Regions from separate parts of the Acuticoccus sediminis genome, predicted to be linked through region 1. Evidence: predicted binding sites of a transcription regulator. Region 1 holds the regulator's gene; each other region holds the start of a gene.

Evidence for each region. The regulator PhoB, encoded in region 1, activates phosphate uptake and scavenging genes when phosphate is short. The targets are predictions, from matches to a motif close to TGTCATNNANCTGTCAT.
Region 2: DLJ53_RS05905 (DUF1045 domain-containing protein) is a predicted target of PhoB. The motif match lies at 1,875-1,891, and genes of this name have one in related genera.
Region 3: DLJ53_RS05750 (alkaline phosphatase) is a predicted target of PhoB. The motif match lies at 3,195-3,211, and genes of this name have one in related genera.

Annotation. Positions count from the first base shown of each region.
Region 1 is NZ_QHHQ01000001.1:284,534-289,058, reverse strand. It holds gene pstA (phosphate ABC transporter permease PstA) at 1-323, shown strand, start outside; gene pstB (phosphate ABC transporter ATP-binding protein PstB) at 357-1,193, shown strand; gene phoU (phosphate signaling complex protein PhoU) at 1,237-1,965, shown strand; gene phoB (phosphate regulon transcriptional regulator PhoB) at 1,967-2,662, shown strand; gene DLJ53_RS01165 (GcrA family cell cycle regulator) at 2,753-3,238, opposite strand; gene DLJ53_RS01160 (aspartate aminotransferase family protein) at 3,499-4,525, shown strand, end outside.
Region 2 is NZ_QHHQ01000001.1:1,364,438-1,368,962, reverse strand. It holds gene DLJ53_RS05910 (alpha-D-ribose 1-methylphosphonate 5-triphosphate diphosphatase) at 1-1,073, opposite strand, end outside; gene DLJ53_RS05905 (DUF1045 domain-containing protein) at 1,070-1,744, opposite strand; gene DLJ53_RS05900 (bacteriorhodopsin) at 1,924-2,991, shown strand; gene DLJ53_RS05895 (DapH/DapD/GlmU-related protein) at 3,000-3,608, opposite strand; gene phnL (phosphonate C-P lyase system protein PhnL) at 3,605-4,315, opposite strand; gene phnK (phosphonate C-P lyase system protein PhnK) at 4,320-4,525, opposite strand, start outside.
Region 3 is NZ_QHHQ01000001.1:1,333,716-1,338,240, forward strand. It holds gene DLJ53_RS05735 (carbohydrate kinase family protein) at 1-486, opposite strand, end outside; gene DLJ53_RS05740 (TAXI family TRAP transporter solute-binding subunit) at 593-1,903, shown strand; gene DLJ53_RS05745 (FadR/GntR family transcriptional regulator) at 2,083-2,835, shown strand; gene DLJ53_RS05750 (alkaline phosphatase) at 3,260-4,525, shown strand, end outside.

The DNA.
Region 1 (4,525 bases):
CGACGCAGGCGATGTTCCACCACACGCTGCCGCTCGCCGTTCCCGGCATGCTGACCGGCGCCATCATCGGCGTCGCCCAGGCGCTGGGCGAGACGGCGCCGCTGCTCCTCATCGGCATGAACGCCTTCGTCGCGTCGGTGCCGTCGACCCCGCTCGACCAGTCTTCCGCGCTTCCGGTGCAGATCTATCTCTGGCAGGGCAACGAGAACCGCAACTTCTTCGAGTCGCGCACGTCCGCGGCCATCCTCGTCCTGCTCGGCGTGATGATCACGCTGAACGCGTTCGCCATTTTCATGCGCCACCGCTTCGAGCGCCGCTGGTAATCAAGGACCGATCACATGACCGCTGCTCAAGTCATGGCCGAAGCGCCCAAGACCAACAATCCGCACGCCCACAACCGCTTCCAGACGATCCGCATTCCCGATCCCGCGCCGCGCCCGGTGAAGATCGAGGCGCGGGACGTCTCGGTGATCTACGGCTCCAAGGAGGCCGTGCACGGCATCTCGATCGACATTCCGGCCCAGGCGGTGACCGCGTTCATCGGCCCGTCCGGCTGCGGCAAGTCGACGTTCCTGCGCTGCTTCAACCGCATGAACGACACGATCCCCGGCTGCCGCGTGCTCGGTGAGATCATGATGGACGGCGAGGACCTCAACGACCATTCGCTGGACGTGGTGCTGCTGCGCGCGCGTGTCGGCATGGTGTTCCAGAAGCCGAACCCGTTCCCGAAGTCGATCTACGAGAACATCTGCTACGGCCCGCGCATCCACGGCCTCGCGCACAAGAAGGCGGACCTCGACGTCATCGTCGAACGGTCGCTGGTCCGCGCCGGTCTCTGGAACGAGGTGAAGGACCGCCTGCACGAGCCTGGCACCGGCCTCTCCGGCGGCCAGCAGCAGCGCCTGTGCATCGCCCGTGCGATCGCGGTGGAGCCGGAAGTCATCCTGATGGACGAGCCGTGCTCGGCGCTCGACCCGATCGCCACCGCGACCGTCGAGGGCCTCATCAAGGAGCTGCGCGAGAACTACACGATCATCATCGTGACGCACTCGATGAGCCAGGCGCAGCGCGTCTCCGACCGGACGGCCTACTTCCACCTCGGCGACCTCATCGAGGAAGGCCCGACGTCGAGCATCTTCAACGACCCGCAGGAGCCGCGTACGCGCGACTACATCTCCGGCGTTTTCGGATAAGTTTAAGCAACCGCCTTTGGTTCGAGTGAGGAGCAGCGCGTTGGTGCTGGCACGTGATCGGGACCGCGAGCTTGTCAGTCTCGCGGCGGAGGTCGCCGAGATGGGCGGCCTCGCTGAACATTTGGTGATGGACTCGGTGACCGCGCTGACGCGCATCGACACGCAGCGTGCGCGCGCCGTCATCGAGGCGGACCAGCGCCTCGACGCGATGCAGCGCAGCGTCGAGAACCATGCCGTCGACCTGATCGCGGCGCACCGTCCGCAAGGCAAGCCGCTGCGCGAGCTGGTCGCGGCGATGCGCATCTCCTCCGACCTCGAACGCGTCGGCGATCTCGCCAAGAACAACGCCAAGCGCGTTCTCGCGATCGAGGGGCGGGCCTACCCGCCGCGCGTGGCGCTCGGCGTCGAGCACATGTCCGACATCGCGCTCGAGCAGATGAAGTCGGTGCTCGACGCGTTCACCTCGCAGGACCTCTCGGCGGCGCTCGACGTGCGCAGCCGCGACGACGAGATCGACGCCATCTACACGTCGATCTTCCGCGAGCTGCTGACGTACATGATGGAGGATCCGCGCAACATCACGTTCTGCACGCACCTCCTGTTCTGCGCCAAGAACATCGAGCGGATCGGCGACCACGCCACCAACATCGCCGAGAACATCCACTATCTCATCACGGGCGAGCAGCCGGTCGAGGCGCGGGCCAAGGGGGACTCCTCGTCGTACCTGTCCGCCGACTGGGCCGAGCCCGAGAACGGTCGCGGAGGCCACTGACTTGCCGCAGGTCATGATCGTCGAGGACGAGGAGCCGCTGGTCCTCGTCCTGCGCTACAACCTCGAGGCGGAAGGCTACGACGTCGAGAGCGCCAGCCGCGGCGACGAGGCGGAGCTGAAGCTCCTGGAGGGCCTGCCGGACCTTCTGATCCTCGACTGGATGCTGCCGGGCCTGTCCGGGATCGAGCTGTGCCGGCGCCTGCGCTCGCGGCCGCAGTCGGAGAACCTGCCGATCATCATGCTGACGGCGCGCGGCGAGGAGACCGAGCGCATCCGCGGCCTCGCGACGGGCGCGGACGACTACGTGGTGAAGCCCTTCTCGACGCCGGAGCTGATGGCCCGGGTCCGCGCCATTCTGCGGCGCACCAAGCCGGCGGTGGTCTCCACGCTGCTGAAGGCCGGCGACATCGAGCTCGACCGCACGACCCACCGCGTGCGCCGCGCGACGCGCGAGGTGCACCTCGGCCCGACCGAGTTCCGCCTGCTGGAGTTCCTGATGCAGTCCCCCGGCCGCGTCTTCACGCGCGAGCAGCTCCTCGACGGGGTGTGGGGGCGGGACGTCTACGTGGACGAGCGCACGGTGGACGTGCACATCGGCCGACTGCGCAAGGCGATCAATCGCGGCAAGGCCAAGGATCCGATCCGCACCGTGCGCGGCGCGGGCTACGCCTTCAACGACCAGTTCCACATCCGCTGAGCGGAGGGGCGTCGCCGGCATCCGGCGTGGGGCGCGCCTCGGCGCGCCTGCCGGCCCCGCCCGATCGGCGGGCCGGCCGTGTCGGCCGCGTCAGTTCGACTTGGTCGAGCGGCGCGACGGGAAGGCCTGCTCGCAGTGCGCGCTGCAGTACGTCTCGCCCACCGCGACGCGGGCGCCGCAGAAACGGAAGTCCGCGCTCGACGGATCGCCCACCGGCCAGCGGCAGTGCGCGGAGGAGAGCTCCATGAGGGTGATGCCGTCGGTCAGGTGCACGACCTCTGCGACCGGCCGGGGCGCGGTCTCCATTTCCGGCTCCTCGACCACTTTGACGGCCACCGCGCCGGCGGCCATTACACGCGGCGCCGCGGCGGGCTTTGCCACCGGCGGCGGCGCACTGCGGGCGCGGGTCGCCCGCGCCTGGGGGGCTTTGACCCGGCCGGAGAGGCCGAGCCGGTGGATTTTGCCGATCACCGCGTTACGGGTCACGCCGCCCAGCGAACTGGCGATTTGCGAGGCGGACATGCCTTCTGCCCACATCTTGCGCAAAACCTCGATCCGCTCGTCGGTCCAGCTCATCGCGAATCCCTTTGCTCACGGCCGATCCACACGCGGTCCACAGCCCAAACCGGTGGGTGCGGGGCACTATGGAGTCGGGCGATGTCTTGCCTTTACCCGCGGAATCGTAAGAGATTTGAGGATTCACGGTCTAGAGTCGGCGAGTCCACGGCGACTCAAACCTTGCTTTTTCCCCAACCATCGGAAAGAAAGCCCGCCTGTTCCGCAGTAGCCCGTTGGGGGCGCTCGGAACGACCTTCGCATACATCGCGAGTGAACCCATGACGACGAACAGCCTGTTCCCGACCTACAACCGCGCTGACATCTCCTTCGAGAAGGGTGAGGGCGTGTGGCTCGTGGGCTCCGACGGGCGACGATACCTCGACATGGGGTCGGGCATCGCCGTCACGGGCGTCGGCCACGCGCACCCGCACCTCGTCGCCGTGCTGCAGGAGGCGGCCACGAAGGTCTGGCACACGTCCAACCTCTACCGCATTCCCGAGCAGGAGCGCCTCGCCGACCGGCTGACCGCCGCGACGTTCGCCGAGCGCGTCTTCTTCTGCAACTCGGGCGCCGAGGCGAACGAGGCCGCGATCAAGACCGCGCGCCGCTATCAATATGTGAGCGGGCACCCCGAGCGGACGCGCATCATCACCTTCACGGGCGCCTTCCACGGCCGCACGCTGGGCGCGCTCGCGGCCACGGGCGTCGCCAAGTACATGGAGGGCTTCGGCGAGCCCGCGCCCGGATTCGACAAGCTGCCGCTCGGCGACATCGACGCGGTGAAGGCCGCCGTCGGCCCGGAGACCGCCGCGATCATGGTCGAGCCCGTGCAGGGCGAGGGCGGGATCCAGATGGTCGACCGCGGCTTCCTGCAGGCGCTGCGGCAGATCTGCGACGACAACGGACTGGTCCTGATCTTCGACGAGATCCAGACCGGCGTCGGCCGCTTCGGCACTCTCTTCGCCTACGAGGCGCTGGGCGTGACGCCGGACGTCCTGACCTCCGCCAAGGGTCTCGGCGGCGGTTTCCCGATCGGCGCGTGCCTCGCCACCGCCGCGGTGGGCGATGCGATGACGCCGGGCACCCACGGCACCACCTTCGGCGGCACCCCGCTCGCCTGCGCCGTCGCCAACGGCGTGCTCGACGTGATCCTCGCCGATGGCTTCCTCGACGAGGTGAAGCGCAAGGGGGCCTTCCTCATGCAGTCGCTGTCGAGCGTCGTCGACTCGCACCCCGAGGTGTTCGAGGGCGTGCGCGGAGAAGGGCTGATGATCGGCGTCAAATGCCGCGTCGCGGCGGCCGACG
Region 2 (4,525 bases), 1.1 Mb from region 1:
CCGGTGCGGCGCACCCGCACGATATCGCCGCGGAGCCCCTCAACGAGGGTGCCGCGGTCGGGCATGTCCAGCGCGCGCGCCGGATTGGCCGTCACCGTCGCGACGGCCGCCGGCAGGCTCCACCCCTCGCGGTCCGACAGGACGAACGCCGACTGCAGCATCGAGAACGGCACGTAGTCCGACGACAGGATGTCCAGCATCCCCTTGTCCGCCAGTTCCCCGGCCGAAACGTTGCCGGAGTGGGAGCCGCCGCGAACGAGGTTCGGACCGCCCATCAGGATCTGCATCCCCGCCTCGCGCGACGCCGCCGCTGCCTCCACCGTGGTCGGGAACTCGGCGAGCGTCACGCCGTCGCGGATCGCCTCGTCGACATGCTCCGTGGTCGCGTCGTCGTGGCTCGCGATGATGACACCGCGTCCCCTGGCCCGCTCCGCCAGCGCCTTGCGGTTCTTGTCCGACCAGATCGCCGCCCGCGCCCGACGCTCGGCCTGGAACAGCTCGAACTCGGGATCCGACATGCCGCTCTTGCCCTGGAAGTAGATCCGGTAGGCCTCCAGCGAGCGGAACTGCCGCTGGCCGGGCGTGTGGTCCATCAGCGAGATGAGACGCACCTCGGGCACGTCGTCGAAGAGCTCGAAGCCCGAGACGGCCATCTCGTCCGACACCTCGCAACGGAGGTGGAAGTGATGCTCGGCCCTCAGCCGCCCCTCGTTCTGGGCGCTGGTGATCGCGTCCGCGAAGTTCCGCGAATCCTGCGAGGAGATGTCGGCGTCCGCGTCGAGGCCCACCCGCAGCGCGTCGAGCACCGTGGTGATGCCGGATGCCGCGATCTGCGCGTCGTGCGCCTGGATCGCCGCCGTCACGTTCCAGCGCACCTTCGGGCGCGGCGCGACGTGGGTCTCCAGGTGGTCGGTGTGCAGCTCGATCAGGCCGGGGACGATGATGTCGCCCTCAATGTCCTCGCCGCGCGCGTCGCCCTCGCCGATGGCGGCGATGCGCCCGTCCTCGAGCACGATGTGGCCGCGGATCACCTCATCGGGGAGGACGAGAGTGGCATTGGTCAGCGTGGTCAACGGGATCGGTCCGAGTTGGAGGAGGCGGCGGCGTTCTGCGTCGCGATCACATGGAAGGGGCCGCCCGGCTCATCCTCCCGATAGATGGCGAGAATGAGGGGGTGAGGCGCACCGTCGAGCGCACCGAAATGGGATTTGGCGGCGGCGGTGACGGTGTCTAAACTCTCCCCCACCGGTCCGGACAGGGTCATGTGAAACACGAAACGTTCCATGACGTAGGGGTATCCCCAGCGCTCGAGAAGATCCAGTTCGCGGCTGGTGAGCTTGTCGGGGCTGCGCCGGGCGCGGTCCGCTTCGGTCAGCGGCGCCCGCAGCGGCTCGAACGCCTCCACCGTCTCCTGCGCCGCGCGGCTCAGCGCCGGATCGTCGGACCGGAACGCGACGAAGCGCGACAGGGGCGCGATGGCGAGCACAGGGTGCAGGACGGAGCGCTGCGCCGCGAACGCCTCGAAGGCGGCGAGAAGGTCGGCCTCGGTGCGCCCTTCCGCCAGAACGAACGGGGCGCGCATGGTGGCGTGGAAGCCGTAGCGCGCCGGCACCTCGGGAAGCGCCAAGGCGGGCGCGGCGGCGGGCCCGGCCGGGCCCGGGAACGGCGACCGGCCGAGCCACGTGGCGGCGGCTTCGGCAAGGGGCGCCCCGTCGGGCGGGGTCAGATAGACGGCGTAACGCATCGAACCTTCGTCGGCTGTGAGGCGAACCAATCCCGGGCACCTTCGTTTGCTACGCAACAAACAATACGGAGCGTGTGGGAGCGAGCGATGCCTGGGATAGACCACCGCAGCCGTCATCTCACACATGATTGTGACAGTCCGTCGACATTGCGGCGCACCGTCCACCGCGGACCCGCGCGATGAGCGCCGCCATCGAATGGGTCGTCGCCGCCGGCCTCGCCATCGGCGCGGTCGCGATCCTCGCCCTCGGCGGCTTCGCGACGCCGCGTCAGGCGGCCCGCACGGCGCTTCACGGCGGCGCTGCGCTGATGGCCGCGCTCTACTACGTGGTGATGGCGCGCGGCGCGGCGGTCTACGTCGGCCCGCACCCCGTCGACACGCACCACGTCATCTGGCTCCTCACGACGCCGGTGCTCGCCGCGTCCCTGCTCGCGACCGCGGTCCCGGCGGGTCAGGCGCTGCTGCCGACGGCGCTCACGGTCGTCTTCCTCGACGTCGCGATGGTGGCGACGCGCGCCGTCGCGGTCGGGCAGACAGGTGCGGCGGCGTGGATCTGGTTCGTCGTCTCGCTGCTCACGATGGGGCTGATGTTCGCGCTGCTGCGCGGCCCGGTGCGCGAGGCCGCGGTCGCGAGCGGCCCCGCGCGCCTCGACGTCTACGAGCGGCACGCGCGGACCCTGATGGTGCTGTGGACGATGTGGCCGGCGATCGCCCTCCTCGGCCCGAGCCTCCTCGACCTCATCGGACCGGCCGCGCAGCAAGGGCTCTACGGTCTCGTCGACCTTACCGCCCTGGCCGCGTTCAGCCTTGTGATGGTCCTCGAGGACGAGCGGTTGGTCGCGCTGGAGGCGAGCGCCGAGACGGCGCAGGGCGCCCCGGCGCTGCGCAAGGTCCCGCTGTCGGCGCGAGCGCTGGCCCGCGAGCGCCTCCTCGACCTCGTCGACCGGGGTACGGAGGCGACGCGCGGTGCCGTGCGGCAAGGCGAGGCGCGGACACGGCGGGCCGTCGCCGGCGCGCGGCCGGTGCTGCGCCGCGCGTTCGACCGGCTCGACCGGCGGCGTCCAGCCCCGGAGCCCGTCCCGCCGCCGCCGCGCCGCAAGCGCCCGCCACGGCGCAGCATCGCCGACCAGCTCGCCGCCACGCCGTTTGGCCGGCTCACCAAGGACGACGCCGTCCCCATCGCCTTCGTGGCCGGCGCGCTCCTCGTGATCGCCAACGCCGCGCGGCTGAAGAAGAAGGACCCCTGAGCGGCGTTCTACTCGTACTTCTCGAGGAAGGTCTCCACCGGCAGCGCCTGGAAATCGGGGAGCGCGGTGCGCAGGCGCTCATGGCTCCAGTCCCACCAGCCGAGCGCCATCAGCCGCTCGCCGATGCGGGCCGGGAAGCGCGGCCGCAACGGTCGCGCCGGGATGCCGGTGACGATCGTGTACGGGGCGACGTCCCGCGTCACCACCGCGCCCGAGCCGATGACCGCCCCGTCACCCACCGTGACGCCCGGCATCACCGTCGCCGCATGCCCGATCCACACGTCGTTGCCGATGGTGACGGTATCGGCACGGCGCCACTCGAAGATGCCGGTATCGTGCTCGGCGTCCTCGAAATAGTCGGCGCAGCGGTAGGTGAAATGATGCGCGGCGGCCCGCTCGATCGGGTGATTCGAGGGGTTGAGCCGCACGTGCGAGGCGATCGACGCGAACTTCTTCACCGTCGAGAACAGCACCTGCCCGTCGTCGACGATGTAGCTGTAGTCGCCGAAGCTCGACGCGCTGATCTCGGTGTAGGCGCCGACATCGGTCCAGCGCCCCATGGTCGTGTCGGTCACCGTCGCGGTGGGGTGGATGGTCGGTGCCTCGGACAGCTTCACGCGGCGTCCCCCGGTGCGAATTTCGTGACGTCGACGACGCGGTCGCATACCGCATCGCGCACGTCGCGGTCGTGGAAGATGCCGAGAACGGCGGTTCCGGCGGCCTTCTTCTCGCGGATCAGTTCGACGACGACCTCGCGGTTGGCGTGGTCGAGGCTCGCGGTCGGCTCGTCCACCAGCAGGAGCGGCGTGCGGCGGATGAAGCCGGCGGCGATGTTCACCCGCTGCTTCTCGCCGCCCGAGAAGGTCGCCGGCGGCAGCGACCACAGCCGCTCCGGCAGGTTGAGCCGCGTCAGGAGGTGCGCCGCCTCATCGCGTGCCGTCTCGCCGGTGCCGGCCGCGGCCACGAGGTCGATCGCCGGAACGCGGGGGATGGCGCGCAGGAACTGGGTGACGTCGGCGATGGTCTCGCGCCGCACTGCGCCCATCTCGCGCGCGGAGAGGCGCGTCGTGTCCACCATCCCGCCCCGGTGACGCACCCGCACTGCGCCATGGTTGGCCGCGTAGGTGCCGGCGACGATCTTGAGGACCGAGCTCTTGCCGGCCCCGGACGGGCCGCCCAGCACGACGCACTCGCCCGCCGCCACGCTGAAGGCGGCGTCCGCGACCACCGGGAGGCGGACCCCGCCGCGCAGATGCATGGTGAACGTCTTGGCGAGGCCCTCCACCTCGAGGATCGTCGCGCCGCCGGTCGGTTGCGTCGTCATGCCGTCAGACTGCCAGGATCGAGGAGACGAGGAGCTGGGTGTAGGGGTGCTGAGGGTCCTCCAGCACGCGCTCGGTCAGCCCCTCCTCCACGACGTGGCCGTCCTTCATCACCATCATCCGGTCCGCCAGCAGGCGGGCGACGGCGAGGTCGTGCGTCACAAGGATGGCCGAGAGCCCCATGTCGGCGACGAGGCGGCGCATCACGTCGA
Region 3 (4,525 bases), 1.0 Mb from region 1:
GTTCGGGTCGAGCACCACGAGCGGCGCCGGGTCGCGCCCCTTCGCCCGCCGCGCGAGGGCGAGGAAGGACTCGCTCGTCGGGCGCGTCACCAGCGAGAAGCAGCCGAAGACCAGCGTGTCGATGCCGTCGAGCGGGGGGAGGTCGGTCGTTTCCACCTGCCGGTCCGCGGCTTCCTCGCCGCCGTAGAAGGTGTAGGTCGGGGAGCCGTCGGGGCCGGGGGCCACGACGGCGAACGTCGTGGGGGCGGCGGTGCGCTTCAGGAAGGCGGTGCCGACGTTCTCGCTCTCGAGGTGGCTGGCGAGGCGCTGGCCGAAAAGATCGGTGGAGACGCCGGTCAGCTGGCTCACCGGGCGGCCGAGTCTCGCGAGCCCCGTCGCGACGTTCAGCGCCGACCCGCCGATCCTGGCGTCGAGCGCGAAACCGTTCTCCCTCGGCCCCTCCACGAACACGTCGTAGAGCATTTCCCCGCACACGAGTACGCTCATCGTCCCTCCCATGGGCAACGGGCCCGTCCGATCGGCCGGCTTGCCTGTTGCGCACTTTTCTTCAACGTTACCTCATTCGAGTTCGCTTCGAACCTCAAGGACGAGCATGATCAGCCGCCCCCTTCTGTATTCCCTCGTGGCGGTGCTGGCGCTGGCGATCGGCGGGGCCCTCGCGTGGTGGGAACTCGACACGGGCGGGCCGGCGACGCTGCGTCTCAGCGCGGGCACGTCGGGCGGGACCTATGCGGTGTTCGGCGAGGTCCTGGCGCGCTCGCTCGACCCCAGCGACGTGGCCGACATCGTCTCGATGCCGTCCGCCGGAGCGTCGCAGAACGCCAAGCGCATCCATGACGGGGAGGCCGATCTCGGGCTCATCCAGGGCGACACGCCGGTGGCCGGCAACGTCACCGTCATGGCCCGCCTCTTCCCCGAGGCGTTCCACCTCGTCGCCCGCGAAGGGGCCGGCATCGAGAGCGTGCACGACCTCAGGGGCAAGACGGTGGGCCTGATGCCGCCCGGTGCCGGGTCGAACGGGCTGTTCGACCGGCTCCTGGCGCACTACGAGGTGCCGCACGACTCCCTGACGATCATTCACGGCAGCCTGTCCGACCACGCCGAGTCGATCCGCAAGGGGGAGATCGACGCGTTCTTCATGGTCGTCGCGCTCGGCAACCAGACGATCCAGGACATCATCAAGTCGACGCCGACGCAGCTCGTGGCGATCGACCAGGCCGAGGCGATGGCGCTGTTCGATCCGGCGCTGGAGGCCAAGATGGTGCCGGTCGGCACCTACTCCGGCGACCGGCCGGTGCCGAACCGGCCGATCCCGGTGGTGTCGGTGCGCAGCCTGCTCGCGGTGGGGCGGCAGGTTCCGGAGGCCACCGTCGAGGCGGTGACCCGCGCGCTGTTCGAGCGGCGGCAGGCGATGGTGCGGCAGCTCCCGCAGGCGGCCTTCATCACCGCGCCGACGGAGGAGGAGCGCCTCGCCTTCGGTGTTCACCCCGGCGCGGACCGCTACTATCGCCAGGACGATCCGATCTTTATTGTCGAGTACGCCGAGCCGCTGGCGCTGGGCGTGACGGCGCTGGCGCTGCTGGCCTCGGGGCTGTGGCAGGCGCGGATCTGGCTCGCCAATGCACGCAAGAACCGCGCAGATCATTACAACCTTGAGATCGTCGAGCTCGTATCACGTATCGAGGAGGCAAAGAGCGACAGCGAATACGACCAGATCCGGCTCGACCTGTTTGCCCTGTTCGAGCGGGTAATCGTGGATCTCGATCTGGATCGGATCGAGGAGAAATCTCTTTTGTCTTTTTCGTTTGCTTGGCAGGCGGCGGCGTCGACTCTCAATCACCGCCAGCTTCTGCTACGTTCGGACCGTACGACCAGAGCGCCCGAGCCCTTGCCCGTCGTTTGACCAGAGTGTGCCTGAGTTGTATTATTTGAGGTGAAAAATTGACCGAAATTCGAAAGGGGTATGTTTTTTCCGTCTGTGTGTAGAACAATAGTGCATTCATCGCATTTTAGGTACATTGCTGGCATGCAATTGAGATTTCAGATGTCAATGGAATTGGTCCAAACATGACGCGGTTGGGGATGGCTGGCCGGTTCGGTTCGCCAGCGCCTCCCGGGGCAACTCTGCTGGTGGTCACGGTCGAGGCGATTGCGCGCCGGATCGTGACAGGGGAGGTGCCGGTTGGCGGTATCATCCCGAACGAGTCCGAGATCGTCGACGAGCTTGGCGTGTCGCGCACCGTGGTGCGGGAGGCGGTGCGCACGCTCGTCGCCAAGGGGATGCTTCGCACCCGCCGCCGCCTCGGAACCGAGGTGACGCCGGTCGACAGCTGGAGCCTCTTCGACCGCAGCGTGATCGATTGGCGCATCCGTTACGATCCTGACGACAAGGTCCTCGACGACCTGGTCGACTTCGTGATGGCGGTCGAGATCATCGCGTGCAACCGCTGCGCCGAGGACGCCTCGTTCGACCGCGCCGGCCTGCAGGCTGCCTTCAGGGCCATGGAGCAGGCGAACACCGCCGACCGGCTGCAGCTGGCCGAGGTGGAGTACGCGTACCACTCGCTGCTGATCGACGGCGCGAAGAACATGTTCTGCAGTCACGTCTACTCGGTGATCGAGACGGCGCTGACGACGTTCATCTCCCCGCTCTTCCTCGACGGCGCGAGCCATACCGAGGCGCTCAGCGACCACAGGGCGCTGACGAAGGCCATCGTCGACGGCGACACCAACGCCGCCCGCGCCGCCGTCGAGCAGCTGGGGCACCTGCGTCGCCGCAACCTGCGCCGCGCGCTCCGCTCCATGCGCACCGAGGACGGCGAGCGCATCGGCTGACGTTCCGGCGCCCGCCCCGCGGCGGGAGCGCGCCCGCGTCCGACGACGCGAGCGACGAGGGACCCGTGCGGGATCGCCTCACCCCGGCCGGCATGCCCCGGCACCGGGCCGCCTGATCCGGCAGCGGCTCCTTCGGGCCGGCACGTGACGGGGCCGGCGCCGGTCTGCACCGGGTCGCGATTGCGCGCGCGATGTACGGCGACCCGGATGCGGGTCCGGCCGGAACGGGTGGATGCGTGCGAAGCGTCGTGCCGATGGCGCAAGCCGATGGAGCGAGGGGAGCCCGCGACGGGCGGCGCAGGCGGACGTTGTGCATGCCCGGGAGCGAATGCCCCGCGTCCGGCATTTCCCGGCCATTTTGTGATCGAAATGTCATCTTACGGGTCTATGCGGCAGGCACATCGCTCGACCCCAAGAGGACGCAATGAAGACACTCGCGTTGGCCACCACGGCGATCGCGCTTGCGATCGGTGCCGCCGAGGCCCAGGACCTGCCGCAGGCCTTCAGCCAGTGGTTCACCGACGGCCAGACGACGCTGCAGCAGAAGCTCGCCCGTCAGCCGATCACCACCCCGGCGAAGAACGTCATCCTGTTCGTCGCCGACGGCATGGGCGTCGGCACCAACTACGCCATCCGCCTCTTTGCGGGTCAGCAGGAGGGCAAGCTCGGCTCCGAGCACGTCCTGCCGTACGAGGAATTCCCCTACCTCGCGCTGATCAAGACCTACAACGTCAACGCCCAGACGCCGGACTCCGCTCCGACGGCCGGTTCGATGAACACCGGCGTGAAGCAGGTCTTCAACACCATCAACCTCGCCCCCGAAGGCGCGGTGCATGACGACTGCGCCTCCGAGGAGGGCAACCGCCTCACCACCTTCGCCGAGATGATGACGGAGAAGGGCAAGTCGGTCGGCGTCGTCTCGACCGCCCGCATCACGCACGCCACTCCCGCGGCCGTCTACGCCAAGACCGCCAACCGCGACTGGGAAGGCGAGCTGCCCGAGGGCTGCAACAGCGCCAAGGACATCGCCACCCAGCTCTTCGACCAGATGCAGGCCGGTGTCGTCGACATCGCGCTCGGCGGTGGCCGCCGCTACTTCGTGCCGGAGGGCACCGAGACCGACGAGGGCGGCAAGGGCCGCCGCAAGGACGGCCGCAACCTCGTCACCGAGGCGAAGGACGCGGGCGCCCAGTACGCCTGGAACACCGAGACCTTCAAGGGGCTGAACCTCGACGGCACGACCCCGATCCTCGGCCTCTTCGAGGATTCGCACATGGCCTACGAGGCCGACCGCGCCCCCGAGGAGGAACCCTCCCTCGAGGACATGACCCGCGCCGCGATCGAGTACCTCGCCAACAACGATAACGGCTACTACCTCGAGATCGAGGCCGGCCGCGTCGACCACGGCAACCACGACGGCAACGCCTACCGCACGCTCACCGACGGCGTCGAGTTCGCCAAGGCCATCGCCGCCGCCGACGAGCTGACGAACGACGAGGACACCCTCATCATCGTCACCGCCGACCACGAGCACGCCATCGCGTTCAACGGCTATTGCGGCCGCGGCTCGCCGGTCCTCGGCCTCTGCTACAAGGTGAAGGCCGGCCAGATCGAGCACAGCGACGAGCCCAACCTCGGCGCCGACGGCAAGCCCTACACCGTCATCGGCTTCCTGAACGGCGCGGGCTCG